DNA from 2 places in the Streptomyces sp. NBC_01255 genome. Region 1 is predicted to be linked to the other one. Evidence: riboswitches for the same ligand, from Rfam matches in the RefSeq annotation. Region 1 holds a riboswitch; the other holds the start of a gene.
What was found. A riboswitch is a leader RNA that binds a small molecule or an ion and turns the genes downstream of it on or off. The one in region 1 is predicted to bind glycine.
Positions count from the first base shown of each region.

Region 2: linked by a shared signal. The riboswitch ahead of gcvP (aminomethyl-transferring glycine dehydrogenase) and the one ahead of gcvT (glycine cleavage system aminomethyltransferase GcvT) in region 1 are both predicted to bind glycine.

Region 1 covers NZ_CP108474.1:2,661,591-2,676,235, reverse strand. The annotation lists gene OG357_RS11605 (L,D-transpeptidase) at 1-193, shown strand, start outside; gene OG357_RS11600 (enoyl-CoA hydratase/isomerase family protein) at 270-1,037, shown strand; gene OG357_RS11595 (ATP-binding protein) at 1,119-1,625, shown strand; gene OG357_RS11590 (polysaccharide deacetylase family protein) at 1,997-2,794, shown strand; gene OG357_RS11585 (YncE family protein) at 2,794-3,978, shown strand; gene OG357_RS11580 (EF-hand domain-containing protein) at 4,069-4,284, shown strand; gene OG357_RS11575 (CopD family protein) at 4,353-5,270, shown strand; gene OG357_RS11570 (DUF7010 family protein) at 5,286-5,861, opposite strand; gene OG357_RS11565 (L-serine ammonia-lyase) at 5,939-7,309, opposite strand; gene glyA (serine hydroxymethyltransferase) at 7,468-8,736, opposite strand; gene gcvH (glycine cleavage system protein GcvH) at 8,768-9,145, opposite strand; gene gcvT (glycine cleavage system aminomethyltransferase GcvT) at 9,223-10,347, opposite strand; glycine riboswitch at 10,407-10,519, opposite strand; glycine riboswitch at 10,521-10,619, opposite strand; gene OG357_RS11545 (AAA family ATPase) at 10,771-11,445, shown strand; gene OG357_RS11540 (enhanced serine sensitivity protein SseB) at 11,586-12,326, shown strand; gene OG357_RS11535 (enhanced serine sensitivity protein SseB C-terminal domain-containing protein) at 12,416-13,207, shown strand; gene OG357_RS11530 (ABC transporter permease) at 13,571-14,608, shown strand.
Region 2 covers NZ_CP108474.1:7,297,906-7,312,550, reverse strand. The annotation lists gene gcvP (aminomethyl-transferring glycine dehydrogenase) at 1-1,922, opposite strand, end outside; glycine riboswitch at 2,099-2,198, opposite strand; gene OG357_RS33130 (PRC-barrel domain-containing protein) at 2,312-2,686, shown strand; gene OG357_RS33125 (DNA polymerase IV) at 2,838-4,250, opposite strand; gene OG357_RS33120 (MerR family transcriptional regulator) at 4,380-4,997, opposite strand; gene OG357_RS33115 (bifunctional nuclease family protein) at 5,233-5,706, opposite strand; gene ftsR (transcriptional regulator FtsR) at 5,760-6,503, opposite strand; gene OG357_RS33105 (FHA domain-containing protein) at 6,533-7,474, opposite strand; gene OG357_RS33100 (DUF881 domain-containing protein) at 7,556-8,494, opposite strand; gene OG357_RS33095 (small basic family protein) at 8,500-8,832, opposite strand; gene OG357_RS33090 (DUF881 domain-containing protein) at 8,829-9,758, opposite strand; gene OG357_RS33085 (mannose-1-phosphate guanyltransferase) at 9,860-12,355, opposite strand; gene OG357_RS33080 (CDP-alcohol phosphatidyltransferase family protein) at 12,472-13,080, opposite strand; rRNA gene rrf (5S ribosomal RNA) at 13,228-13,344, opposite strand; rRNA gene OG357_RS33070 (23S ribosomal RNA) at 13,432-14,645, opposite strand, start outside.

The sequences.
Region 1 (14,645 bases):
CAACGTCAGCCACGGCTGCGTCGGTCTGTCGGACACGCGCGGCGCGGGCGACAGTTCGACCCCCGCGGCCTGGTTCTTCGACCGTTCGATCATCGGTGACGTGATCGTCGTGAAGAACTCCAAGGACAAGCAGATCCAGCCGGAGAACGGCCTCAACGGCTGGAACATGCCGTGGTCGGAGTGGACCGCTTAAGACACTCCCGAGGGGCCCGGTGCTGTGAGCAACAGCACCGGGCCCCTCGGCGTTAACGCGGACTAACCTTCCTCCCATGACTGTGAACCTCGAAGTCGCCGATGGTGTCGGCACGATCCGCCTCGACCGCCCCCCGATGAACGCCCTCGACATCGCCGTCCAGGACCGGCTGCGCGAGCTGGCCCAGGAGGCGACCGACCGCGACGACGTGCGGGCCGTGATCCTCTACGGCGGCGAGAAGGTGTTCGCGGCCGGCGCGGACATCAAGGAGATGCAGGTCATGGACCACGTGGCCATGGTCAAGCGCTCGCGCGCCCTCCAGGACTCCTTCACGGCGATCGCCCGCATCCCCAAGCCCGTCGTCGCCGCGATCACCGGCTACGCCCTCGGGGGCGGCTGCGAGCTCGCGCTCTGCGCCGACTACCGGATCGCCGCCGACAACGCGAAGCTGGGCCAGCCCGAGATCCTGCTCGGTCTGATCCCCGGCGCCGGCGGCACCCAGCGGCTCTCCCGGCTGATCGGCCCCTCCCGCGCCAAGGACCTCATCTTCACCGGCCGCATGGTGAAGGCGGACGAGGCCCTCACCCTCGGCCTGGTCGACCGGGTCGTCCCGGCCGCCGAGGTGTACGAGCAGGCGCACGCCTGGGCCGCGAAGCTGGCGCAGGGTCCGGCGGTCGCCCTGCGGGCCGCGAAGGAGGCGGTCGACCAGGGTCTGGAGGCCGACATCGACACCGGTCTCGCCATCGAACGCACCTGGTTCGCGGGGCTGTTCGCGACCGCGGACCGCGAGACCGGGATGCGCAGCTTCGTCGAGGAGGGCCCGGGCAAGGCGAAGTTCGCCTAAGCCAGGCCCTGACCGTCTCCGCGGGGGCCGATTCCGCCGGAACGGCCCCCGCGGAGGGCTCCGTGCGGCCATGATGGGGGCATGGCGGGCCTGGAGGGTACGGAGCAACCGTGGCAGCGCGGCAGCGCCGCCGCCGCACGGTGGTCACCGGCCGTGGACGACGAACAGGGCGCCGGCGTACTGGAGTTGTACGGCAACCCGGCCGAGGAGGACGTGACGCTGCCGTCCCGGCCCGAGTCCGCATGGGTGGCCCGCCGGCTCACCCAGGGCGTGGTCCTGCGCCAGTGGGGGCTCGGCCCGCAGATCGCCGAGCACGCGGTGCTGCTCGTCTCGGAACTCGTCGGCAACGCCGTCCGGCACACCGGCGCCCGGTCCTTCGCGCTACGGCTGCACCGGCGGCGCGGCTGGATCCGGATCGAGGTCCGCGACCCCTCGCGCGGGCTGCCCTGCCTGATGCCCGTGAGCGAGCTCGACACGAGCGGCCGGGGGCTCTTCCTCGTCGACAAGCTCTCCGACCGCTGGGGCGTGGACCTCGCGCCGCGCGGCAAGACGACCTGGTTCGAGATGCGGGTCGCCGACCGCGCCTGACGCACGAAAGCCCCCGTCCGCCATAGTAGGGCGCCTGGGGGCTCTCGTGTGGTGCGCCGTGGACGGGGGGGGTGTATCCACGGCTGCTATGTCGACCTGGCCCGGGTCAATGGGGGTCGTGTCTCCGACTATGGCAGACAGACAGCCTTGCCGCCAAAAGTCCCTACCGGTACAGAAACGGGCAAATGGGGATCGATCGTCTATGAATCATTGGTGACTTGCGGCACTCGCCTTGCAAACATTGAATGACTATGCGGTTCATCGCTTGTTTCCCCGGCTCGTCCGCATAGTGGACACCCAGGAGTGGCCCGCAAACGTCCTGAATCGGCCTAATCATCACGATTCGGTCGACATCCTTCTTTACTGGTCGCGTGAAGCCCACCGACCGCCGCGGTGCCCTCCGGGCGGGCGCGACCGCCGCCCTCGCGGGAGCCCTCGCCACCGCCTGCGGTACGGAGCCCCGCCCCGACCCCGCCTCCCGCAGCCCCGGGGCCACGCCCGGAGCCACGCCCGGAGCCGAGCCCGGAACCGCGCCCGCCGCCGCCCCCGCCCCGCACCGCTTTCCCGGCCTCCCCGCCGAGATCGACCACGGCCCCCGCGACCGGCCCCGGGTCGCCCTCACCTTCCACGGCCAGGGCGACCCCGCCCTCGCCCGCACCCTCCTCGACCAGGCGGAGCAGGCCGGCGCCCGCGTCACCGTCCTCGCCGTCGGCAGCTGGCTCGACGAACACCCCGGCATGGCCCGCCGCATCCTCGACGGCGGACACGACCTCGGCAACCACACCCAGCACCACACCGACATCAACGCCATGACCGAGACCGAGGCCCACGCCGAGATCGAGGCCTGCGCCACCCGCCTGCGCCGCCTCACCGGCTCCGTCGGCACCTGGTTCCGGCCCTCCAGGACCCGGCAGGCCACCCCCGCCGTCCTGCGCGCCGCCCACCGCGCCGGATACCCGCACACCCTCTCGTACGACGTCGACTCCCTCGACTTCACCTCACCCGGCGCCGCCGCGATCGTCCGCAACGTCACCGACCCCGTCCGGCCCGGATCCGTCGTCAGCCTGCACTTCGGCTACCCGGACACCGCCGCCGCGCTGCCCTTCCTCCTCGCCGACCTCGACCGCCGCGGACTGCGCGCGGTCACCACCACGGAGCTGCTGACCTGATGGCACACCTCACCGGGCGAAGCGGAGCCCTCCTCGCCGCGGCCCTGCTCGTCACCCTCGCGGGCTGCGGCGGCGCGAACCAGCCCGAGAAGGGCACTGCCGGGGTCAAGAAGGCCGCCGCGCCCGCCGTACCCAAGCCGGCCGCGGCGCCCGCCGGGCTCCCCGGCATGCCGCCGCTCCTCGACCCGAACGACGTCTACGCCGCCGACCGGCCGAACAAGCTCTCCCCGGTGGTCAAGGACTTCCCCTCCCGGGTCTACGTCCCCAACACCAACTCCAACACCGTCTCGGTCATCGACCCCGCGACCTACCGGGTCGTCGAGACGATCCCGGTCGGCATCCAGCCCCAGCACGTCGTGCCCTCCTGGGACATGAAGACCCTCTGGGTCAACAACAACCGGGGCCACACCCTCACCCCCATCGACCCCGCCACCGGAGTCGCGGGCAAGCCGGTCGAGGTCCACGACCCGTACAACCTCTACTTCACGCCCAACGGCAAGTACGCCATCGTGATGGCCTCGCTCGACCGCGAACTCGTCTTCCGCGACCCGCACACCATGGAACGGAAGAAGACCGTCCCGGTGAGCTGCTACGGCGTCAACCACGCCGACTTCTCCGCCGACGGACGGTACTTCGTCGTCTCCTGCGAGTTCTCCGGCGAACTCCTCAAGGTCGACACGGAGAAGATGGAGGTGATCGGCCAGCAGAAACTGCCCTTCGAGGGCGCCATGCCCCAGGACGTGAAGATCTCCCCGGACGGGAAGACCTTCTACGTCGCCGACATGATGGCCCACGGCATGTGGGTCCTCGACGGCGAGAAGTTCACCACCCCGACCCTGCTGGCCACCGGCAAGGGCGCCCACGGCCTCTACGTCAGCCGGGACTCGCGCGAGATGTACGTCCCCAACCGCGGCGAGGGCTCGGTCTCCGTCTTCGACTTCGGCAAGAACAAGCTCACCAAGAAGTGGTGGCTCCCGGACGGCGGCTCCCCCGACATGGGCGGCGTCTCCGCCGACGGCAAGGTGCTGTGGCTGTCGGGCCGCTACGACTCCGAGGTCTACGCGATCGACACCACGAGCGGCAAGCAGCTCGCCCGCATCCCCGTGGGCGGCGGCCCCCACGGCCTCGCGGTCTACCCCCAGCCCGGCCGCTACTCCCTCGGCCACACGGGCATCTTCCGCTAGGCGTCCCCGCCGTCGTACCGCCCTCATCCGGCAGCGGCGGGCCCGCTAATCTGACCACCGTCAGATAAGCACCGAGAAGGGGCGGAAGCAGTGGCGGACATCGAGTCGGCACGCACGGCATTCAACAAGTTCGACGCGGACGGGGACGGCTTCATCACCGCCGCGGAGTACAAGAGCCTCATGGCGCAGTTCGGCGACTTCAACGTCACCGAGACGGTCGCCGAGGTGCTCATCAAGCAGCGTGACAGCAACGGCGACGGCGTCCTGTCCTGGGACGAGTTCTGGGCCCACTACAGCAAGGCCTGATCCGCCCGCCCGGGCGGGCGGCGCAACGCTGAGTTGCCGCCCGTCCGGGGCTCGGTGACGATCGTCCGGTGACGCTTCCCGGACCCTTCGGCACCCCGAGCCGTCCTACGGCGGCGGTCCTCGCCGCGGTCGCCGCCATCGCCGTCATCGGCCTCGCCCTGCTGGGGGCCGGCCTCGCCCAGACGGGCACCGGCGAGCTCCGGATACCCGCCGCCGGCACCACCGCGCTCCTGCGCTTCCTCGTCCTCACGGGCCTCGCCGTCCACGTCGGCGAATTTGTTGGACGCCGCCTCGCCGGGGACGGGCCCCGGCCCCGCGCCCTGTCCGTGCCCGCCGCCCTGCTCGCCGCGGCCGCCTCCGCCGGACTCCTGCTGCTCCTCGCCGTCGTCAGCGGGCTGAGCCTGCCCGTCGTCTACGGGCTGCGCGAGGGCCGCCTGCTGCTCGTCACCGCCAACGCCTTCGCCCTGGCCGCCGTGTGCGCCGCCTCCCGCCGCCCGGGCCTCGCCGCCGCCCCGCTCGCCGTCGCGGTCGTGACCGAGGCGGTGCGGGCCCACACCGAGACGTACACCCCGCTCGTGGGCATCGGACTCACCGTCGTCCACCTCACGGGCGCCTCACTGTGGCTCGGCACGCTCCTGTACGTGCTGCGCACCATGCGGCTGCGGCGCGGCGGCCGCGAGGTCCTCGTCCGCTACGCCCGGATGGCCGCCTGCGTCTACGCGGCCCTCGTCGTCACCGGCACGGCCTCCACCCTTCGGAGGCTGCCGTCGGACGCCGTCCTGACCACGGCCTACGGCCGGATCCTGCTGGTCAAGCTGCTGCTGTTCGGCGGGGTGAGCCTGCTGGCCGTGGCGGCCAGGAGCCGGATGCTGTCCGGCGGCGACGCCGAGGCCCCGGCGCGGATCGAAGTGGCCGCGCTCGGGGTGATCGTCGTCGTCTCGGCACTCCTCACGGTCGTGCCCGACCCGCACTGGATCGCGCCCTGAACCCGAGAAAGCCGCTCAGCCCTTCAGGGCCACGTGGAAGGACGAGGCCCACAGCACGACCGCCGCGCCCAGGCCCACCACCGCGCGGATCGTCTCCGCCGAGGAGCCGGCCGCGAGGACAGCGAGACCCACCAGGGCGACCGCCGTCAGGGCGACCGCCGTCCCCGTGTACTGCCGCTGGTCGAAGAGGCGCGCCAGGGGGAAGAAGTGCAGTCCGACGACGAGACCGATCCCGACCGGGATGAACTCCGGGTGGCCCGAGGCGTTCGACGCGGCGATCACTGCGAAGATCGCCACGAGCTCGGCGGCGTTGACCAGGCCGACCCCGCGGTTCCACTTCTCCGGCAGCCGGACCGGGCGGTTCACCGGGCCCCTGGTGCCCCGGAAGGCGATCACGACCGCGCCGGCGGTCACGACGGCCGCGACCACGCCGACGGCGACCGACGCCGGAGCCGCCGCGATCCCGGAACCTCCCGCGAAGGCCCAGACGAGGCCGAACACGGCGAGGACGATCGCGCCGCGGCGCCTCAGGCTGCGGGTGAGGGCAAGACATTCCGCGTCGGCGGTCTCCGTCTGAGTCTGCGTCGTCATGACGCGGACACTACAGCGACGGCCCGGCGGAGGTGCCTCTTCCGGAGCACCGGCGCCAGGCCGTGCGGTGAAACGGTTCAGCACTCGATGATGTTCACCGCGAGACCGCCGCGCGCGGTCTCCTTGTACTTGACGCTCATGTCCGCGCCCGTCTCCTTCATGGTCTTGATGACCTTGTCGAGGGAGACCAGGTGGCTGCCGTCGCCGCGCATCGCCATCTTCGCGGCCGTGACCGCCTTGACCGCCGCCATGCCGTTCCGCTCGATGCACGGGATCTGCACGAGGCCGCCGACCGGGTCGCAGGTCAGGCCCAGGTTGTGCTCCATGCCGATCTCGGCCGCGTTCTCCACCTGCTCGGGGGTGCCGCCGAGGACCTCGGCGAGCGCGCCGGCCGCCATCGAGCAGGCCGAGCCGACCTCGCCCTGGCAGCCGACCTCGGCGCCGGAGATGGAGGCGTTCTCCTTGAAGAGCATGCCGACCGCGCCGGCCGCCAGCATGAAGCGGACGATGCCGTCCTCATCCGCGCCGGGCACGAAGTTCATGTAGTAGTGCAGGACCGCCGGGATGATGCCGGCCGCGCCGTTCGTCGGGGCGGTGACCACCCGGCCGCCCGCCGCGTTCTCCTCGTTCACGGCCATCGCGTAGAGGGTGATCCACTCCATCGCGAGTGCCGCGGGGTCGCCCTCGGAGCGCAGCTTGCGGGCCGTGTTCGCGGCGCGGCGGCGCACCTTCAGGCCGCCGGGCAGGATGCCCTCGCGGGACATGCCGCGCGAGACGCAGGCCTGCATGACCCGCCAGATCTCCAGGAGACCCGCGCGGATCTCCTCCTCGGTGCGCCAGGCCTTCTCGTTCTCCAGCATCATCGAGGAGATCGAGAGGCCGGTCTCCTTGGCGAGCCGCAGCAGTTCGTCACCGGTGCGGAAGGGGTACTTCAGGACGGTGTCGTCGGGGACGATCGGGTTCTCGCCCGCGACGGCGTCCTCGTCGACGACGAAGCCGCCGCCGACCGAGTAGTACGTCTTCTCCAGGACCAGCGCGCCCTCGGCGTCGTACGCGAAGATCGTCATCCCGTTGGCGTGGTACGGGAGCGCCTTGCGGCGGTGCAGGATCAGGTCGGCGTCGAAGTCGAAGGGGATCTCGTGCGCGCCGAGGAGGTTGATCCGGCCGCTCGACTTGATCCGCTCGACCTCGTCGTCCGCGGTCTCGACGTTCACCGTGCGGGGCGAGCTGCCCTCCAGGCCGAGGAGCACCGCCTTGGGGGTGCCGTGGCCGTGGCCGGTCGCGCCCAGCGAGCCGTACAGCTCCGCGCGTATGGCCGCGGTGTGGGCGAGCAGGCCCTCGTTCTTGAGCCGGCGGGCGAACATCCGGGCCGCGCGCATCGGGCCCACCGTGTGGGAGCTCGACGGGCCGATACCGATCGAGAACAGGTCGAAGACCGAGATGGCCACGGAGGGACTCCTTGTGGGGGCTAGACGCCGTTGTCTGCCGGGGTGGTGCAGAACGGAGCAGGAAGATCGAAACGGGGCACGACACGGGGTGGGGCACCGCGCTCACCCTTCAGTGTGCGCGATGCCCCAAACGTTCGTACGAACAAAAGGGTACGAAATTACTTCAGGCCGGGGTACAGCGGGTGCTTGTCGGCCAGCGCGGTCACCCGGGCCTTGAGGGCCTCGGCCTTCTCGCCGTCGAAGCCCGGCTTCAGGGTCTCCGCGATGATGTCGGCGACCTCGGTGAAGTCCTCGGTCCCGAAGCCGCGGGTCGCGAGCGCCGGCGTGCCGATGCGCAGACCCGAGGTGACCATCGGCGGCCGCGGGTCGTTCGGAACGGCGTTCCGGTTGACCGTGATGCCGACCTCGTGGAGCCGGTCCTCGGCCTGCTGGCCGTCGAGCTCGGAGTTCCGCAGGTCGACCAGGACCAGGTGCACGTCCGTACCGCCGGACAGGACCGAGACACCGTGCGCGGTGACGTCGTCCTGGACCAGGCGCTCGGCGAGGATGCGGGCGCCGTCCAGGGTGCGCTGCTGGCGCTCCTTGAAGTCCTCCGAGGCCGCGACCTTGAAGGAGACGGCCTTGGCCGCGATCACGTGCTCCAGCGGGCCGCCCTGGAAGCCGGGGAAGACCGAGGAGTTCAGCTTCTTCGCGAACGCCTTCTTCGCGAGGATGATGCCGCCGCGGGGGCCGCCGAGCGTCTTGTGCGTGGTGGAGGTCACCACGTCCGCGTACGGGACCGGGTTCGGGTGCAGACCGGCCGCGACCAGGCCCGCGAAGTGGGCCATGTCGACCCACAGGAACGCCTCGACCTCGTCGGCGATCCGGCGGAACTCCGCGAAGTCCAGCTGACGCGGGTAGGCGGACCATCCCGCGATGATGACCTTGGGGCGGTGCTCCTTGGCGAGGCGCTCGACCTCGGCCATGTCGACCAGACCGGCCTCGTCCACGTGGTACGCGACCACGTTGAACTGCTTGCCGGAGAAGTTCAGGCGCATGCCGTGGGTGAGGTGGCCGCCGTGCGCCAGGTCCAGACCCAGGATCGTGTCGCCGGGCTGGGCGATCGCGAAGAGGGCGGCCTGGTTCGCGGAGGCGCCGGAGTGCGGCTGGACGTTGGCGTACTCGGCGCCGAACAGGTCCTTGACCCGGTCGATCGCGATCTGCTCGGCCACGTCGACGTGCTCGCAGCCGCCGTAGTAGCGGCGGCCCGGGTAGCCCTCGGCGTACTTGTTGGTGAGGACGGAGCCCTGGGCCTCCATGACCGCGACCGGAGCGAAGTTCTCCGAGGCGATCATCTCGAGGGTGGACTGCTGACGAAGGAGCTCGGCGTCGACGGCGGCGGCGACGTCGGGGTCCAGCTCGTGGAGGGGAGTGTTCAGAAGCGACATGAATCGATCCCTAGGGGTCTCGGGCCCGGTCTCAGCCGGCGGAGAACGCGGTGTACTCGTCGGCGGAGAGCAGCTCGTCCGGCTCGCCCGCGACACGTACCTTGAACAGCCAGCCACCCTCGAACGGAGCCGAGTTCACCAGCGACGGGTCGTCCACCACGTCCTGGTTCCTGGCGACGACCTCACCCGTGACGGGGGAGTACAGGTCGCTCACGGACTTCGTCGACTCCAGCTCGCCACAGGTCTCGCCCGCGGTGACGGTCGCGCCGACCTCGGGGAGGTCGGCGTAGACGACGTCACCGAGCGCGTTGGCCGCGAACTCCGTGATGCCGACCGTCGCGACGCCGTCCTCGGCGGCCGTCAGCCACTCGTGCTCCTTGGTGTAGCGCAGCTGCTGGGGGTTGCTCATGACCTGATTCTCCTGGATCGGGGGAGTACTGATGAACGTGGGTCTCGCGGGATGAGACCCGGGATGAGACGACTGCGTCACTTCTGGCGCTTGTAGAACGGCAGCGCCACGACCTCGTACGCCTCGTGGGTGCCGCGGATGTCCACACCTACACCCTCGGTGCCGGGCGTGGCGTGCGCCGCGTCCACGTAGGCGATCGCGATCGGCTTCCCGAGGGTCGGGGACGGGGCGCCCGAGGTCACCTCGCCGATCACCACGCCGTCCTTGACGACGGAGAACCCGGCGCGCGGGACCCGGCGGCCCTCGGCGACCAGGCCGACGAGCTTGCGCGGCGGGGCGGTCTCGGCGCGCTCGGCGGCCTTCTCGAGCGCCTCACGGCCGACGAAGCGGCCGTCGTTGGTCGTCTTCTCGAACTTGACGACCCGGCCGAGACCGGCGTCGAAGGGGGTGAGGGCGGTCGTCAGCTCGTGGCCGTACAGCGGCATGCCCGCCTCCAGGCGGAGCGTGTCGCGGCAGGACAGGCCGCAGGGGATGAGGCCGACCGGGGTACCCGCCTCGGTCAGCGCCTTCCACACGCCCTCGGCGTGCTCGGGCTTCAGGAACAGCTCGAAGCCGTCCTCGCCGGTGTAGCCGGTACGGGCGATCAGCGCGGGCACGCCGGCGACCGTGCCGGGCAGACCGGCGTAGTACTTCAGCCCGTCCAGGTCGGCGTCGGTGAGCGACTTCAGGATGCCGGGGGACTCCGGGCCCTGGACCGCGATCAGGGCGTACGCGTCACGGTCGTCGCGGACCTCGGCGTCGAAGCCGGCCGCGCGCTCGGTCAGCGCGTCCAGGACGATCTGCGCGTTCGAGGCGTTCGCGACGACCATGTACTCGGTCTCGCCGAGGCGGTAGACGATCAGGTCGTCGAGGATGCCGCCGTCCTCCTGGCAGATCATCGTGTAGCGGGCGCGGCCCACGCCCACCGTGGAGATGTTGCCGACGAGGGCGTGGTCGAGGAGCTCGACGGCCTGCGGCCCGGTGACGGTGATCTCGCCCATGTGGGAGAGGTCGAAGAGGCCCGCCTTGGTCCGGACGGCGATGTGCTCGTCCCGCTCGCTGGCGTAGCGCAGGGGCATGTCCCAGCCCGCGAAGTCGGTCATGGTCGCGCCCAGCGAACGATGCAGCGCATCGAGGGCGGTCAGACGGGGGGCAGTGCTCATGGGGTGGCTCCCGGATCCCAAGGGCGGTTCGGTGACGAAACACATGACGGGCGAGGACGTCCTCCCCATCTGTCATGGAACCTGAGAGGTTCACCGAGAGCATCTCGTCACACGAGAGGTCGGCTTGCACCTTGGGTGGGGACACGGCAGGGTGTCCCGCTTTTCAGATCTGCCTCATCCACGCGGTACGGGGCCTGAGAGATTCAAGGGAGGGTCTTGCTCCTTCGGCGTCCGGACGCCGAGGCGTTCCGGAACTCTCCCGCGCGGATTCGAGCGGCCGGTATGAGGTTGTATGGCGACTGAGCGCGCCTGGCGCGCACATCATTGCACGCGTGCTCCGCGCGGCACATCACTTGTATCTCATTACCGCTTCTTTACACTTTGTGGGCAAGGGTCTCCTGAGGCCCGGCAGGGGGAGCAACGATGAGGATTCAGCACACCGGCGCATACGGGACCAGTACCGGCATACCGTCCCAGCGTGCCCGGGCCCGGACCAGGGCCAGAACCGGCCGCCGAGGCCGGCTCCTGCGGGACCTGCGCGAGCGCGGCGGCCGGGGGCCCCGTGCCCTCACCTTCGCCGCCGGCGACCTCGTCGTCGTCTCCGGGCTGCCCGGCAGCGGCAAGTCCACCCTCATGAGACGCGCCGCCGAAGGCCGGGGCATCGACTCCCAGGACGTCCGCGAGCGCTGGGAGGCCCGCATGCCGCGCCTCCTGCCGTACGCGGTCTACCGCCCCCTGGTCCGGCTCGCGCACTACGCCGGACTGCGCCGCGCCCTGCGCTCCGGCGCGAGCGTCGTCGTGCACGACTGCGGCACCCAGTCCTGGGTGCGGCGCTGGCTCGCCCGCGAGGCGCGGCGCCGCGGCGGCGCCCTGCACCTGGTCCTGCTCGACGTCGGCCCGGACATCGCGCGCGACGGCCAGCGCGCCCGGGGCCGCGGTGTCTCCGCCTACGCCTTCGCCCGGCACCGGCGGGCCGTCGGCCGGCTCCTGCGGGCCGCCGAGTCCGGCGCCCTGCCGCACGGCTGCGCGTCCGCGACGCTCCTGGACCGGGACGCCGCGGACGCCCTGCGGAGGATCGGCTTCCGCGACGCGGCCTGAGGGCGCCCCCGACGCGGCCCGAGGGCCGTCCCTCTTGCTCGTACCCCCTGCTTTTGGCCACGGCGGCTCCGGGGCGGCGTTAGGGTGCTGCGGGGCGGCGCGGGAGGGTGCGCCCGCGCGAGAACAGGGGAAGTGGGACCGTGGACGTGACGTGGCCGGGCAATGAGCTCGAAGAGGTGCTGGCCGCCTCGCTCGGCAACCCCGGCGCAGGGGGCCGACTGGTCGAGGTGCTGGGCCGCAGCCCGGTCTGGATCCCGCTGCCCAACGGCGGCGGTCCCGACAGTCCCGACCTGGACCTCGCCACGATGGAGATCGACGGCGCGGCCTTCGTCCCCGTCTTCAGCTCCGAGCAGCAGTTCGTCGCCTGTGTCGGCACGCACATGTCCTACACCGTCGCCCCCGCCCGCGACTTCGCCCGCGGCCTGCCCCCGCAGCTGGGCATCGCCGTGAACCCCGGCGGCACCGTCGGCGTCCCGCTGCCCCCGCCCGCCGTGGCGGAACTCTGCCGGACCGGCCGCACCCCGCTCGACGGCCCGGCCACCGGCGGCCGCGTCCGGCTCTTCGAGCCCGACTGGCAGGACGACCCCGTCGACTTCCTCGCCGCCGCGTCCGCCGAGTTCGAGGCCACGGGCGTCGTCGCCACCGCCCGCCGCGCCCTCGCGAGCGTCGAGGGCACCGAACCCGCCCTCTTCATCGGCGTCCAGCTCGCCGCCTGGGACGGCGTCGACCGCAACGCCCCCCTGGACGCCCTCGGCCGCGCCCTCGGCCGCGTCGAGGTCGCCTGGCCGGTCAACCTCATCCTGCTCGACATGGCGCAGGACCCGGTCGGCGACTGGATGCTGGAGCGGGTACGCCCCTTCTACCAGCGCGCCGCCGGGTGAGCGGCACCCTGTTTAAGCTGAACTGAATCGGTAGCCGGACAGACGACGTCCGGGCGGACGTGGTGAACGGAAGAGGGGCGGGACCCAGGGTGAGCGCGTCAGGCACCGCTGCGACCGGTCAGGTCGAGCACATGCTGCGCCAGGTGGCACCCGGACGCTACGACGCGTACGAGCGGCTGCTGCACGCCCTGGCCGACGGCGAGGTCTGGATGCTGCTCTGGCAGGGTTCGGCCGGCTCGTCCGACGCCCAGTACGGGAACATGGAGGTCGACGGCTTCGGCTACGCGCCCTGCGTGACCTCCGCGCAGGAGCTCGCCGCCTCCGGCTGGAACCGCGCCCACGAGCTCGTCACCGGCCGTGAGATGGCCCGCGCCCTCTACCCCGACCGCTGGGGCATCTGGCTGAATCCGCACGCCCCCGGCGGCGGCGTCGGCATCCCGTGGGCCGACCTGCGCCGGATCGCCACCGGCCTCGACCGGATGCCCGCCGGGCCGCTGCGCGTCAGCGAGCCGGCACTGGAGATCCCGCAGTTCTACGCCCTGCTCACGCAGAACGCGCACCGCACGCCGGCCGTCCGGTCGCTGCGCCGCGGCTGGGTGCAGCCCGCGCTCGGCTCCCCGTACCTCGCCGTCGGACTCGACCTGTACGACACGTCCGCGGCCGCCGTCGACTCCGTCCGCGCGATGATGCGCCAGTCGATCTCCGCCGTGCCCGACGGGCTGCCCGTCTCGACGGTCGCGCTCTCCGACGCGTACGACCCGGTGGCCCTCTGGCTGAGTGCCAACGCGCGGCCCTTCTACGACCGGGAGGCGCACGCCGGACGCGGATCCGCCGCCGTGCCGGGATACGGCTACCCGCCGCCGGCCCAGTCCGGATACTGAGACGTCACTCTTTCCCCTTCCTGCCCCAACGGCCTCCGGAGTCCTCTCCGGAGGCCGTTGTTCGCCCCAATACCGCACCTCGAACGCCTAGTTGTGTGACATGTCCGATTGCGGTGAAGAGGACCCGAGATGGTCCGCTCAGGTGATCGCGACGTCCGGATAACGGAAGTCGCAGCACCGCATCACGTTTGAGCAAACATTCCTCGTCAGGGCTGGCGGGTGATCGCGGAGGCATTGAAGACTCCCCGGAACACCGGGCGTTCGGCTCCCTTCGAATCGAAGCCCCGCAGGTTGTTCCACCGAGCCGCTACCCGCGGCAGGGCAAGGGCCGGCTACCGGCGGCCGAGAGGGGTCCTCACCACGATGACGGCACCACTGCACGAGACGAGTGCGGGCGAGTCGACCGCCACCGTCGTCGGCGCGCCCGACGCTCCCGGCACTCCGGACAACTCCGGCAGCTCAGACGCCTCCGCCAAGGCGATCCAGGGCCGCTCGCCCTGGCAGATCGCCTGGACGCGCCTGAAGCGCGACAAACTCGCCCTCGCGGGCGCCTTCGTCGTCGTCTTCCTCATCCTGGTCGCGATCTTCGCCCCGGTCATCGTCGGTCTCCTCGGCCACCCGCCGAACGACTTCCACGAGGACCAGATCGACCCGCTCTTCGGCACGCCGATCGGGTCCTGGGGCGGCATCAGCTCCGACTTCCTCCTGGGCGTCGAGCCGGTCAACGGCCGCGACGTCTTCAGCCGCATCGTCTACGGCGCCCGGATCTCGCTGCTCGTCGCCTTCCTCGCGGCGGTCTTCGCCGTCGTCCTCGGCACGGTCCTCGGCATCGTCGCGGGCTACTTCGGCGGCTGGATCGACGCGGTCCTCAGCCGGGTCATGGACGTCATGCTCGCCTTCCCGCAGCTGCTCTTCACGATCGCCCTGGTCTCGGTGCTGCCCAACGAGCTCCTCGGCCTCGACGGCTCCGGCGTGCGCATCGCCGCGCTGGTGGTCGTCATCGGCTTCTTCGGCTGGCCGTACGTGGGCCGCATCGTCCGCGGCCAGACCCTCTCGCTGCGCAACCGCGAGTACGTCGAGGCCGCCCAGAGCCTGGGCGCCGGCCGCCTCTACATCCTGCGCCGCGAGCTGCTCCCCAACCTGATCGCCCCGATCATGGTCTACGCGACCCTCATGATCCCCACCAACATCCTCACCGAAGCGGCGCTCAGCTTCCTCGGCGCGGGTGTGAAGCCTCCCACCGCTTCCTGGGGGCAGATGCTGTCGACGGCCATCACCACGTACGAGGCGGACCCCGTCTTCATGGTGATCCCGGGCCTCGCGATCTTCATCACCGTCCTGGCGTTCAACCTCTTCGGCGACGGCGTGCGTGACGCGCTCGACCCGAAGGGCTCCCGCTGACCGCTCGTCGACGGACCCAAGACGACACAAGCCCCGC
Region 2 (14,645 bases), 4.6 Mb from region 1:
TCGATCTTGGCGCGCAGGTCCGCGATGTCGACCTCGCCGTCGTCGGCGGTCTTGACGACGACGACCTTCATGCCGGCCATCACCGCGGAGGCGGCGTTGGTGCCGTGCGCGGAGGACGGGATGAGGCAGACGGTGCGCTGGAGGTCGCCGTTGGCGCGGTGGTAGGCGCGGACGGCCAGCAGACCGGCCAGCTCGCCCTGCGAACCGGCGTTGGGCTGGATCGACACCTTGTCGTATCCGGTGACCTCGGCGAGGCGGTCTTCCAGCTCGGTGATGAGCGTGACGTAGCCCTGCGCCTGGTCGATCGGGGCGAAGGGGTGGATCTGGCCGAACTCGGGCCAGGTCACCGGCTCCATCTCGGTCGTCGCGTTCAGCTTCATCGTGCAGGAGCCGAGCGGGATCATGCCGCGGTCGAGCGCGTAGTCGCGGTCGGCGAGCTTGCGCAGGTAGCGCAGCATCGACGTCTCGGAGCGGTGCGCGTGGAAGACCGGGTGGGTCAGGTACGCGTCGGAGCGCAGCAGCCCGGCGGGCAGCGTGTCCTCGGCGGCGGCGTCCAGGGCCTCGACGTCGCCGTCGACACCGAAGGCGCCCCAGACGGCGGCGAGCTGCTCGCGGCCGGTGGTCTCGTCACAGGAGATCGAGACGAGATCGGCGTCGACGCGGTAGAGGTTCACACCGGCGTCACGGGCGGCGGCGACGACCTCGTCGGCCTTGCCGGGCACCCGGACGGTGAGGGTGTCGAAGTACGAACCGTGGACGACCTCGACGCCACCGGCGGTGAGACCCGCGGCGAGGATCGTGGCGTACCGGTGGGTCCGCTGCGCGATCCCCTTCAGCCCGTCCGGCCCGTGGTAGACGGCGTACATGCCGGCCATGACGGCGAGCAGCACCTGAGCCGTACAGATGTTGCTGGTGGCCTTCTCGCGGCGGATGTGCTGCTCGCGGGTCTGCAGGGCGAGGCGGTACGCGCGGTTGCCGTCGGCGTCGACGGACACACCCACCAGGCGACCGGGCAGGGAGCGGGCGTGCTTGTCCTGGACGGCCATGTAGCCGGCGTGGGGACCGCCGAAGCCCATGGGCACGCCGAAGCGCTGCGTGGTGCCGACGGCGATGTCCGCGCCCAGCTCGCCGGGCGAGGTGAGCAGGGTCAACGCGAGCAGGTCGGCGGCGACGGTGACGATGGCACCGAGCTCGTGGGCCTGGTCGACGGTGGCCTTGATGTCCCGCACGGCACCTGAGGCGCCCGGGTACTGGATCAGCACACCGAAGACACCGCGCTCGGCGATCTCGGCGGGGATCCCGTCGCTGAGATCCGCGACGACGACCTCGACACCGGTCGGCTCGGCGCGGGTCTCGATGACGGCGATCGTCTGCGGCAGGGCGTCGGCGTCGATGAGGAAGACGCCGTTCTTGACCTTGCCGACGCGCCGGGACAGGGACATGGCCTCGGCGGCGGCGGTGCCCTCGTCGAGGAGGGAGGCGCCCGAGGTGGGCAGACCGGTCAGGTCGGCGACCATGGTCTGGAAGTTGAGCAGCGCCTCCAGACGCCCCTGCGAGATCTCCGGCTGGTACGGCGTGTAGGCGGTGTACCAGGCCGGGTTCTCCATGACGTTCCGGAGAATGACCGGAGGCGTGAAGGTCCCGTAGTACCCGAGGCCGATCATCGGGGCGAGGACCTGGTTGCTGTCGGCGAGCGTGCGCAGCTCGGCCAGCACCTGGGCCTCGGTGCGCGCGGCCGGCAGGCCCAGCGCTTCGGCGTTCTTGATCACGTCCGGCACCGCGGCGGCGGTGAGCTCGTCGAGCGAGCCGTAACCGACCTGAGCGAGCATCTTGGCCCGCGCCTCGGCGTCGGGCCCGATGTGCCGCTGCTCGAACGGGATGCCCTGTTCGAGCTCGGAGAGCGGAATGCGGTTGGCGGTCATGTACGGAGGCCTCCTGGTCGTCACGACCTGCGAGGGGCACCACGGCGCGGGTACCCGGACGGCCTCCCCCTCTGTCATCTCAACCTGAGAGTTTCACCGGCACGCCTCGCGGCACGCCGGCTTTCACCGTCGGTGAGAGCGCATGCCGTGGACACCGCTCTGCTTTCCAGAGTGACCTCGTCCGCGCGGTACAGGGGCCTGAGAGATTCCGGGGAGGATTTGCTCCTTCGGCGCCCTCCGGAAGGTTTCTCCGGGGGACTCTCCCGCACAGGGTCGACAGCCACAGCCAGCCTACCAGCGAGGTTGCGGCTCCCATCGCTCAAGTGGCCGACATCCCAGATGTGCACTTTCGTAGGGGTGTAGAGCAGTTGCGACCAGTTGGAGGGACCGTGCAGACCGACATCGATCCGCGCAGCCTGATCGGCCGCAAGGCGTTCGACCGGAACGGGCACAAGATCGGAACCGTGGACGAGGTGTACCTGGACGACGCGACCGGCATCCCGGAATGGGCCGCGGTCCGCACCGGCCTGTTCAGCCGGGACGCCTTCGTACCGCTGGAGCCGAGCGACCTCCTGGAAGACGGCCTCCACATCCCGTTCGAACGCGCACTCATCAAGGACGCCCCGGACTTCGGCGTAGGCCGCCACCTCTCCCCGGAACAGGAGCTCCAGCTCTACCGCCACTACAACCTCACGCTCCCACCCCCACCCCAGAACCCCCGGGACACCGACTTCGGTCACCTGGCAGGCCAAGAGGGCCCCTGACCCGCGGCAACCCGCACCGGTACGGACCCAGCCGCACGAGCAACACAAGCGGAGGCCCCACAGCCGCCAACGGCGCGAACCCCCCACAGGTACCCCGGCCCGGCCGCAAGGCCGGGCGCACCGCACAGACCGGCACCGGACCACCGAGCCGTCACGCCCCCGCCCGGCACTCGCCCCGCACCAAGGGCAACGGCTCCGAAGGCTCGAGTTCCGGATCGTCCACCGAGAACGTCCGCACCCGCCCCGGCGCCGACCACGGCTCCTCGAACCGCACCGTGACCCGTCCGACCCCGCTCCCCTGCACCCACCCCGCCCCGTGCACCGCGTGCCGTACGTCGTGCCCGGGCGCCCACTGCCGCTCGACGGCGACGGCCCCGGCAGCCCCAGCCTCATCCGCCACACCGCCGGCATCGGCACCAGCACTGGCACCGGTCCCCGCCGACTCCACCGCCTCCGTCTTCGCCGCCGCCACCGCGACCGCCGCCCGCTCCTCCTCGGCCTGGGCGAAGAGATCCTCCTGCGTGTAGTCCGCGAGCCCGCTCACGCCCACCCCGAGCAGCCGCACGCCCCCGGTGGTGTCGACGGCCTCCAGGAGCCGCCCGGCGGCCTCCCGGACGACCCCAGGGTCGTCCGTCGGCCCCCGCAGCGTCTCGGACCGGGTCAGCGTCGAGAAGTCGTACCGCCGCACCTTGAGGACGATGGTCCGCCCCGAGTGCCCCGAGGCCCGCAGCCGCCCCACGCACCGCTCGGCGAGCCGCTCCACCTCCGTCCTGATCCGCACCCGGTCGTGCAGGTCGACGTCGAAGGTGTCCTCGACCGACACCGATTTGGCGTCCCGCTCGGCCACCACGGCCCGGTCGTCGTACCCCTGGGCCATCCGGTGCAGCGAGGCCCCGTGCGCCCGCCCCAGCAGCCGTACGAGCTCGTCCTCGCCCGCCTCGGCCAGGTCGGAGACCGTGGTCATCCCGGCGCGCCGCAGATGCTCCCCGGTCGCGGGCCCGACGCCGGGCAGGATCCGCACCGACCGGGGCCCGAGCAGCTCCCTCTCGGTCCCCGGCTCGATGAGGACGAGCCCGTCCGGCTTGGCCTCCTCCGAGGCGATCTTCGCGATCATCTTCGACCCCGCGAGCCCCACCGACCCCGTCAGCCCCGTCGTCGCCAGGATGTCGGCCCGCAGCCGCTCGCCGACGACCCGCGCGCCGGCGCTGTCGTCGGCGAGGTTCCCGGCCTCCAGGTCCACGAAGGCCTCGTCGAGGCTGAGCGGCTCCACGAGCGGCGAGAGTCGCCCCAGGAGCTCCATGACCTGCTCACTGATCGACCGGTAGAAGGCGAAGCGCGGGACGAGATACGCGGCGTTCGGCGCGAGCCGCCGCGCCTGGCCCATCGGCATGGCCGAGTGCACCCCGAAACGGCGTGCCTCGTACGAGGCGGTGGCGACCACGCCGCGCGGCCCGAGACCCCCGACGACCACGGGTTTTCCGCGCAGGCTGGGCTTCGCCGCCTGCTCGGCGGCGGCGAAGAACGCATCCATGTCGAGATGCAGGATCGTCGGCGCGGCTCTCACACTTCCGATGCTGCCCCATGCCACTGACAACGGGGCGGCAACCACCCGGGACCACCGCCACCGAAAGCGCTGCAGAGGCCCCTGGCAGAGCCCGGAGGCCGCCCCTGTGCAGAGGCGGAGGCCCCCCGCTCAGACCGCCTTGTCGCGCCGCCGCCGGGCGAGCTCGTCACCCGGGTTGTGCCCGACGAGAGTCTCGCCCGTGTCGACCCGCTCCCCGTGCAGCTGCGACAGCGCGGCCTCCACGTCCCGCCAGACGACCCCGACGGCGATCCCGAAGACGCCCTGCCCGCCCTGGAGGAGGTCGACGACCTCGTCGGGCGAGGAGCACTCGTAGACCGTGGCACCGTCGCTCATGAGCGTCATCCGCTCCAGATCGCGGAAGCCCCGGGCCCGCAGGTGCTGCACCGCCGCCCGGATGTTCTGCAGGGCCACCCCGGTGTCGAGGAAGCGCTTGACGATCTTCAGGACGACGACGTCGCGGAAGCTGTAGAGCCTCTGGGTCCCCGACCCGTACGCGGGCCGCACGCTCGGCTCCACGAGTCCGGTGCGCGCCCAGTAGTCCAGCTGCCGATAGGTGATGCCGGCGGCCGCGCAGGCCGTGGGGCCGCGGTAGCCGACCACGTCACCCGCCGGGCCCGTACTCGCGTCCGCCCCGAGGTCGCCCACACTGCCGTGAAGCGGATACGGACCGGACTCCCCGGACACGCGTCCGAGCGAGCTCCCTGCCGTACCGTCCGCGCTGCTCATCACGCCGACCCTCCGTCCTTGACCTGCCCACACGAAGGTAGGCAGTCACTCGGGGTGCGTCAACGATCGCCACACTCGGCACGCCGAGTGATAATCACCCTGAGAGTGGTTTGCCGTGTCTCTCCCCGGGGAAAGGCTACTCGAATGCTCTGACAGCACCCCGCGAACGGCGCGCGCGGCGGGCTTCACGACGGGCCCGCGCGACGGCATGGCAAGCGGCCTCCGGCCGCACGTCTCACTGACTGTTGGTCCCGAAGTCCTCCGGTGAGATCTGGTCGAGAAACTCGCGGAACTTCTCCACCTCGTCCTCCTGCTCATCCGGAATCGCGATACCGGCGTCGTCCAGCACACCGTCACTGCCGTAGATCGGCGTTCCGGTCCGCAGAGCCAGTGCTATCGCGTCGGACGGCCGGGCGCTCACCTCGACGCCGCTGGCGAAGACCAGCTCGGCGTAGAAGACCCCGTCACGCAGATCCGTGATGCGGACCTCGGTGAGCTCCTGCCCCACGGCCTCCAGCACGTCCTTGAAAAGGTCATGCGTCAGCGGCCGCGGAGGGGCCATCCCCTGCTGGGCGAAGGCGATCGCGGTCGCCTCACCCGGTCCGATCCAGATGGGGAGGTACCGATCGCCTCCCACTTCCCGCAGGAGCACGATCGGCTGGTTGGAGGGCATTTCCACCCGGACACCCACAACGTCGAGCTCGTTCACACAGCAACCCTAGGACGTGCCCGACCGGTTTGGATAGTCGGGCCCGTCCAAGATCACTGGAGCCGGATGCCCAGAGCCGTCTGCACGAAGGCCGCGTGCAGCCTCACGGAGAGCTCGGCGAGCTCCTTCGCGGTGGCCTCCGCATGTGCTCTGGTCTGCGGATTACGGTGCCGGCGCAGCGGCGCGACCATCTGTTCGAGGAGGCCGGCCTCGCGGTCGGCGGCCGCCTTGACGCCCCGCAGGTGCCGGGGTTCGAGACCGAATCTCCCCAGATCCGCGACAAGTCCGGCGATGGTGACGGCCTCCGCGTCGTAGCCGCCGCCCCGCACCTCGGCGATGAGACCGAACGACTCCCACTCGGCGAGCTCGGCCTCGGTCACCTCTGCGGCGGCGATCAGCTCGGCCCGGCCGATCCGCGTGGCGGTGGGCCGTTCCCCGTCCTGTTCCCAGGGTCCGTCGAGCAGCTCTCCCCGGCGCCCGGGCGCCGGGAGGCTGACCTGCTCACCCCGGGCGAGAGCGTCGAGATGCTCACGGATGACCTTCAGCGGAAGATAGTGGTCCCGCTGCATCCGCAGGATCTGAGCGAGCCGCTCCACGTCCTGCGGGCTGAACTTCCGGTACCCGGACGCCGTCCGCCGGGGCTCCACGAGCCCCTCGGCCTCCAGGAACCGGATCTTGGAGATCGTCACTTCGGGAAATTCGTCGCGCAGCTGGTTCAGCACCGTGCCGATGCTCACCAGCCGGTCGCCCGCGGTGGCGGTGCCGTTTCCGGCACCGCCCGTCGGTGTTCGCAGCATGGACCTTCCCTGAAGGCTTCTCCGAGGCGTCACACGCCCCGCTGGCTCGAATAGAAGACCAGCCGGTACTTGCCGATCTGCACCTCGTCGCCGTTGGACAGCACGACCGACTCGATCGGCTCACGGTTGACGTACGTGCCGTTGAGGCTGCCGACATCGGCGACGGTGAAACTGCCGTCCTGTGCCCGCCGGAACTCGACATGACGCCGGGAGACGGTGAAGTCGTCCAGGAAGATGTCGCTCTGCGGGTGACGGCCGGCCGTCGTCAGCTCTCCGTCGAGCAGGAACCGGCTGCCGGAGTTCGGCCCCCGGCGCACCACGAGGAGCGCGGCACCCAGAGGCAGGGCCTCCACGGCCGCGAGCGCCTCGGGAGACAGCGACGGAAGCTGGGTCTGACCGGTGACCTCCGCGTCGTACGCCTCGAGCCCCGAGATGGAGATCGTCGACGTCGTCTCGGACGCACGCTCGGCGGCGACCCCGCCCCGCAGCGGCGTGCCGCAGTGAGAGCAAAAGCGGCTGTCGGCCGCGTTGCGGTGACCGCACCTCGTACACACCGGCATGGACGCATCCTCCTGCCGCGGCAGCCCCGCGGAGGTCTGTGTCGCGTACGGATCGGGGGTAAACCCTCCACCCGTACTTGAGGTTGATGGTTCCCCGAAACCTATGCGTCCGGCCCCGGCGGGGTCAACAGAAGACGCGCCCTGCGCGCCCGAAATGTCACCGCCCTGACCGTCGACCTCATCGCGGAAGAGCGGGCGCTCGCCGCCCTGCTCCTCGCTCTGGGCATGGCGCGGCGCGCGGTGCCTGGCGTTGCCGCCGTCCTCGCGTGCGCTCTTGCCGAACAACTTCGCAAACAACTTCACGGGCGATTCCCCTTGACCGAAACAGACCCGCCCGTGGGGCAGGACGAACCGAGATCCATCACACCTGCCGACCCGGACACCTTCACAACGTCCGTATCCTCCGGACAGTTTCCACCACGCACCACCGTTGTGGTGCGCCGACCCCCCGCAACGTCATGCCCTTGTCGCGGGACCCCCTCGTCCCCCGCCTCACTGCGAGGACGACTGAGCGTAGTCAGGCCGCTTCGCGGGTCGCAAGGCGTCGACGACGATCTTCGCCGACCGCTCCACCGTGGCTGTGGCCTGCTCCTTCTCGAGGGTCTGCACGACACCGCCGGGGATGTTGAGCGCGGGCTCGAGATCCTCCGGCTTGCCGATGACCTTGAAGACGTACGGAGCGGCCACCTTCGTTCCATCGATCCGCATGTCGTCACCGCTACCGGTGAAATAACTGTCCGCCACCACGCGCACACCGTTGACCTGGATCGCCTCGGCACCCGCCGCGCGCAGCTCCTGGATGGCGTCGAGCAGCATGTCGGACTCGACGGCTCCGGTGGGATCGCCGACGGTCAGGGTGATCCCCGGCCCCTCCGCCGCCACCGTGCCGGCCAGGATGCCGAGCTGCCGCTCCTTCTCCTGGGTCTGCTTGCGGGCCTCCTCGGCCTGGTCCGAGCTGGACTCGAGCTCGGTGCGCTGCTTCTCGAGCCGCGCCTTCTCGTCCTCCAGGCGCTGTGTGCGGTCGTCGAGCTCGTCGAGGATCCGCACGAGGTCCTCCTGCCGCGCCCCGCGCAGCGCGCTGTTCTCGCTGGTCGAGGAGACCTGGATGGCAAGCCCGAGACCGAGGACGAACAGCAGCAGGGCGACGATGAGCTGGGCCCGGGTGACCCGCGGCGGCCACACGGCGGCGGCGAGCCTGCGCCGCCCACTCGGCTCGGCCCCGCCAGGAGCGACGGGCGCGTCCACGGCCTCAGCCGCGTCCGGACTCCGGGACCCCTCGGGCAGCTCCGCCTTCTCGCCCGGCTCGGGGCTCTGCGAACCAGGCGAACTCTGCGGCTCCTGGGGCTCCTGGGGGCTCCGGGACTTGTCGGGGTTCTCAGGCATCGGGTTCTCGGGCATCGGCTTCTCAGGCATCTGAGGGTCCTCGCTCATCGGCCTCACGCCCGGAACACGTGGCGCCGGATGGCGGCCGCGTTGGAGAAGATCCGGATGCCGAGCACGACGACCACGCCGGTCGACAGCTGCGCGCCCACGCCCAGCTTGTCGCCGAGGAAGACGATCAGCGCGGCCACGACCACGTTCGAGAGGAAGGACACCACGAAGACCTTGTCGACGAAGATCCCGTCGAGCATGGCCCGCAGGCCGCCGAAGACCGCGTCCAGGGCGGCGACCACGGCGATCGGAAGATAGGGCTCGACCACCGCCGGCACCTCGGGCCGGACCAACAGTCCGACCACGACTCCGACGATCAGGCCCAGTACGGCGATCACGATGTGCCCTTCCCTGTGTCGGCCGTGGCCCGACCGGACGGCGTCGCCGCCCCGGCCCCCCTCGGCTCTGCTGTACGTACGGTCAGGCTCGGCGCGGCCGGCAGGCGTACGTCGCCCTCGGCCGAGATGCTGCTCCTGATCCCGAAGTTCTCCACCAGCGCGTGCAGATACTGTCCGTCGGCGCTGTCCTGGAACGCTGTGCTCAGCCGCTGTCCGTCCCCGATCGCGAGGACGGTGTACGGCGGCACCAGCGGCTTGTTGTCGACCAGTATGGCGTCGCCGGCGGCCCTGATCGCGGACAGCGATGTCAGCCGCTGCCCGTTGATCGAGACGGCCTCGGCACCGGACTCCCACAGCCCGTTGACCACCCGCTGCATGTCCCGGTCGCGGACCCGGCCCGTGTCGGAGAAGCCGCTGCTCTCCCGCGGTCCCCCGCCCCCGGTGTCGGTGCCCTTGGCGTCGTCGACGACCAGCTTCACCCCGGGTCCGTGCACCGGCGTCGCGCCCGAAAGCAGGGCGACGAGCTCGGCCTGGTCCCCGCCGTGCTGCTCCAGCGCCTGCCGCTGCCGCTCCCCGACCTCGGCCCGGATCCGCTCGACGTCACGCTCCAGCTGATCGGCGGCCGAGGTCTCCCCCTCGATCCGGTCGATCAGGTCCTGCCGTTCCTTGGCGACCACCGGCGCCGAGATCCGCGCTTCGGCCGCGCCCACCGTCACCACGGCCGCGGCGAGCACGAGGCCCGCGGCGACGCCGAGCTTGGCGCGCAGGCTGCGGGGCAGGCCACCGCCCTCGGCCTCGCGCCGGGCCGTGGCCTCCGCGTAGCCGTCGTCGAGCGCGTGGTCGATCACGTTGTTCAGCAGCGACATCGACGCGTCCGGACGCGGCGGCGGTGATCCGGTGCTCCGAACGGGGGGCTGCTGCGACATGCCGCACATCGTCGCACGTCGCACGGCCTACCACCGAATGGCCCCCGCAACGGGCGGGGAGGCACCCCCGCGGGCGCCTCCCGGCCGTACGGTCCGCTCCGTCAGCGACCTGCGCTGTCGACCACCTCGGTCCACTCGTCGAGCAGCGCCTGCGCGGAGGCGTCGTCGGGGCCCTCCGCCCACAGATGAGTGACGGCCTCCGCGGGGTCGGGCAGCACCATCACCCAGCGCCCGTCGGCCTCGACGACCCGCACTCCGTCGGTGGTGTCCACGGACCGGCTGCCGGCCGCCTCCACAACCCGACGCATGACCAGCCCCTTCACGGCCCACGGGGTCGCGATGTCCTTCTTCAGGACGTGGGCACGCGGAATCCGCGCGTCGATCTGGCTCAGCGTGAGCTGCGTCCGGGCCACGAGACCGATGAGCCGCACGAAGGCGGCCGCCCCGTCGAAGACGCTGCTGAACTCGGGCACGATGAACCCACCGCGCCCGTCACCGCCGAAGATCGTCGATTCCTCACGGCCCACTCGCGTGAGGTCGTCGGGCGAGGTCGTCGTCCACTCCACCTGCGTGCCGTGGTACGCGGCGACCTGCTCGGCGATCCTCGTGGTCGTCACGGGCAGCGCGACCCGTCCCGAACGCCGCTCGGCCGCCACCAGGTCGAGCATCACCAGGAGCGCCCGGTCGTCCTCGATGATCCGTCCCCGCTCGTCGACGAGCGAGAGCCGTTCGCCCACGGGGTCGAACCGCACCCCGAACGCCGCCCGCGCCGACGCCACGATCTCCCCCAGCCGTACGAGCCCGGCCCGCCGGCTCTCGGCCGACTCGGTGGGCCGGGACTCGTCGAGCCCCGGGTTGATCACCAGCGAATCCACCTGGAGCCGGCCGAGGAGACTCGGCAGGACGAGCCCCGCACTGCCGTTGGAGGCGTCCACGACGACCTTCAGCCCCGCCTCCGCGATGCCGGTCGTATCGACGTTCCGCAACAGCGACCCGGTGTACGAGTCGAAGACGCTCGCCGGGAAGGAGAGGTCACCGATCTCCCCGGGGAAGGCCCGCCGGTACTCCTGCCGCGCGAACACCCGGTCGAGCTTCCGCTGCCCGGCCTGTGAGAGGTCCGCCCCGCGCTCGTCGAAGAACATGATGTCCACGGAGTCCGGCACACCGGGCGAGGTGCGGACCATGATCCCGCCGGCGCTCCCCCGCGCGGTCTGCTGCCTGGCCACGGGCAGCGGTACGTTCTCCAGGTCCCGTACGTCGATGGCGCTGGCCTGCAACGCCGAGATCACCGCCCGCTTCAGCGCCCGGGCACCCCGGGAGTGGTCACGAGCCGTGGTGACGGTCGCACCCTTCTTGAGTGTCGTGGCGTAGGCACCGGCGAGACGCACGGCCAGCTCCGGCGTGATCTCCACATTCAGGATGCCGGACACCCCACGCGCCCCGAAGAGGTGCGCCTGCCCCCGGGACTCCCAGATGACCGAGGTGTTGACGAAGGCACCGGCCTCGATCGTCTTGAACGGATAGACCCGTACGTTCCCCTGCACGATCGATTCTTCGCCGACCAGGCACTCGTCCCCGATCACGGCGCCGTCCTCGATGCGGGCGGCCCGCATGATGTCGGTGTTCTTGCCGATCACGCAGCCGCGCAGATTGCTCTGCGGGCCGATGTAGACGTTGTCGTGCACGACGGCCTTGTGCAGGAAGGCCCCGCTCTTGATCACCACGTTCGAGCCGATGACGGTGTGCTCACGGATCTCGGCGCCGGCCTCGACCTTGGCGTAGTCCCCGATGTAGAGCGGCCCGCGCAGCACGGCGTCCGGATGTACCTCGGCGCCTTCGGCGACCCAGACGCCGGGGGAGATCTCGAAGCCGTCGATGTCGACCTGGACCTTGCCCTCGAGAACGTCCGCCTGGGCCTTCACATAACTCTCGTGGGTGCCGACGTCCTCCCAGTAGCCCTCGGCGACATAGCCGTAGATCGGCTTGCCCTCCTTCATGAGCTGAGGGAAGACGTCACCCGACCAGTCCACCGAAACGTCGGCCGCGACATAGTCGAAGACCTCGGGCTCCATCACGTAGATGCCCGTGTTCACCGTGTCCGAGAAGACCTGTCCCCAGGTGGGCTTCTCCAGGAAACGTTCGACCTTTCCCTCTTCGTCCACGATGGTGATCCCGAATTCCAAGGGATTCGGAACCCTGGTGAGGCAGACGGTGACGAGGGCGCCCTTCTCCTTGTGGAAGGCGATGAGATCGGTCAGATCGAAATCTGTGAGCGCGTCCCCCGAGATGACGAGAAAAGCGTCGTCCTTCAACGCTTCTTCGGCATTCTTCACGCTGCCCGCTGTACCGAGTGGTTTCTCCTCGTTGGCGTACGTGAGCTCCATCCCGAGCTCTTCGCCGTCACCGAAGTAGTTCCTGACGAGGGAGGCGAGAAACTGCACGGTGACAACGGTCTCATTGAGACCGTGCCTCTTGAGCAGTCGCAGGACGTGCTCCATGATCGGCCGGTTTACCACCGGCAGAAGAGGCTTGGGCATGCTCGAGGTCATGGGGCGAAGTCGGGTTCCTTCGCCACCGGCCATCACGACGGCCTTCATGTCGGAAGCGTCCTCCTTGAAGAGACGACGGTCCTGCCGACTTCACCTGTCCGCTAGGTGGCCCTCGGGCGTCCTCGTTCCTGCCGGCGACGTTGCTCGGCACGGGACGGACGGGCTCAATCGGCCGCGGTATCCGCCTTCACGAGTCGACGGACCTGGACCACGTAGAGGATCCCTGCCCACCAATACAGAGTTGTACCCCATCCTGCGAAGGCCCACCCGAAAACTTCAGCGAGTGACGAGAGCCAGCCCGTTCCGTCACTGAGAAGCAGCAACGGGAACGCGTACATCAAGTTGAATGTCGCAGCTTTCCCGAGGAAGTTCACCTGCGGCGGCGGGTAGCCGTGCCGCCGGAGGATTCCCACCATGACCAGCAGCATCGCCTCACGCGCCAGCAGGGCGGCGGTCAGCCACAACGGCAGGATCTCGCGCCAGGTGAGCCCCACGAGCGTGGACAGGATGTACAGCCGGTCGGCGGCCGGGTCGAGCAGCCGGCCGAGGTTGCTGATCTGGTTCCAGCGCCGGGCGAGCTTGCCGTCGAGATAGTCGCTGACGCCACTGAGCATCAGGACGAGCAGCGCCCACCCGTCGCTGTTGGGTCCACCGAACTCGGGGCGGAGAATGAGCCACAGAAACAGCGGCACGCCGAGAAGACGCGCCATGCTGAGAATGTTGGGGATGGTGAGGACCCGGTCGGTCTGAACGCGAGTCTCCTGGACCTCCACCCGGGGGCCTCCTGCTGGGATGGTGCCGACGTTGCCCCCTGACCCTACCCGCAGCTATGGCACGGCCGCGCACAGGGGCCCGACTGCCGGCAGAACGCAAAAATGCCTCAACCCCCGGACAGAGTCCGGGGGTTGAGGCTAAAAATTGTTCGGCGGCGTCCTACTCTCCCACAGGGTCCCCCCTGCAGTACCATCGGCGCTGAAAGGCTTAGCTTCCGGGTTCGGAATGTAACCGGGCGTTTCCCTAACGCTATGACCACCGAAACTCTATGAAGATATGAACCGCCGCACCACCCAAAAGAGGGGGGCGTGTTCGTTACTTCAGAACTAACACAGTGGACGCGAGCAACTGAGGACAAGCCCTCGGCCTATTAGTACCGGTCAGCTCCACCCATTACTGGGCTTCCACATCCGGCCTATCAACCCAGTGGTCTACTGGGAGCCTTACCCTCTCAAGGAGGTGGGAATACTCATCTTGAAGCAGGCTTCCCGCTTAGATGCTTTCAGCGGTTATCCCTCCCGAACGTAGCCAACCAGCCATGCCCTTGGCAGGACAACTGGCACACCAGAGGTTCGTCCGTCCCGGTCCTCTCGTACTAGGGACAGCCCTTCTCAATATTCCTACGCGCACAGCGGATAGAGACCGAACTGTCTCACGACGTTCTAAACCCAGCTCGCGTACCGCTTTAATGGGCGAACAGCCCAACCCTTGGGACCGACTCCAGCCCCAGGATGCGACGAGCCGACATCGAGGTGCCAAACCATCCCGTCGATATGGACTCTTGGGGAAGATCAGCCTGTTATCCCCGGGGTACCTTTTATCCGTTGAGCGACGGCGCTTCCACAAGCCACCGCCGGATCACTAGTCCCGACTTTCGTCCCTGCTCGACCCGTCGGTCTCACAGTCAAGCTCCCTTGTGCACTTACACTCAACACCTGATTGCCAACCAGGCTGAGGGAACCTTTGGGCGCCTCCGTTACCCTTTGGGAGGCAACCGCCCCAGTTAAACTACCCATCAGACACTGTCCCTGATCCGGATCACGGACCGAGGTTAGACATCCAGCACGACCAGAGTGGTATTTCAACGGCGACTCCACCATGACTGGCGTCACGGCTTCAAAGTCTCCCACCTATCCTACACAAGCCGAACCGAACACCAATATCAAACTGTAGTAAAGGTCCCGGGGTCTTTTCGTCCTGCTGCGCGAAACGAGCATCTTTACTCGTAGTGCAATTTCACCGGGCCTATGGTTGAGACAGTCGAGAAGTCGTTACGCCATTCGTGCAGGTCGGAACTTACCCGACAAGGAATTTCGCTACCTTAGGATGGTTATAGTTACCACCGCCGTTTACTGGCGCTTAAGTTCTCAGCTTCGCCACACCGAAATGTGACTAACCGGTCCCCTTAACGTTCCAGCACCGGGCAGGCGTCAGTCCGTATACATCGCCTTACGGCTTCGCACGGACCTGTGTTTTTAGTAAACAGTCGCTTCTCGCTGGTCTCTGCGGCCACCCCCAGCTCACGGAGTAAATCCGATCACCAGTGATGGCCCCCTTCTCCCGA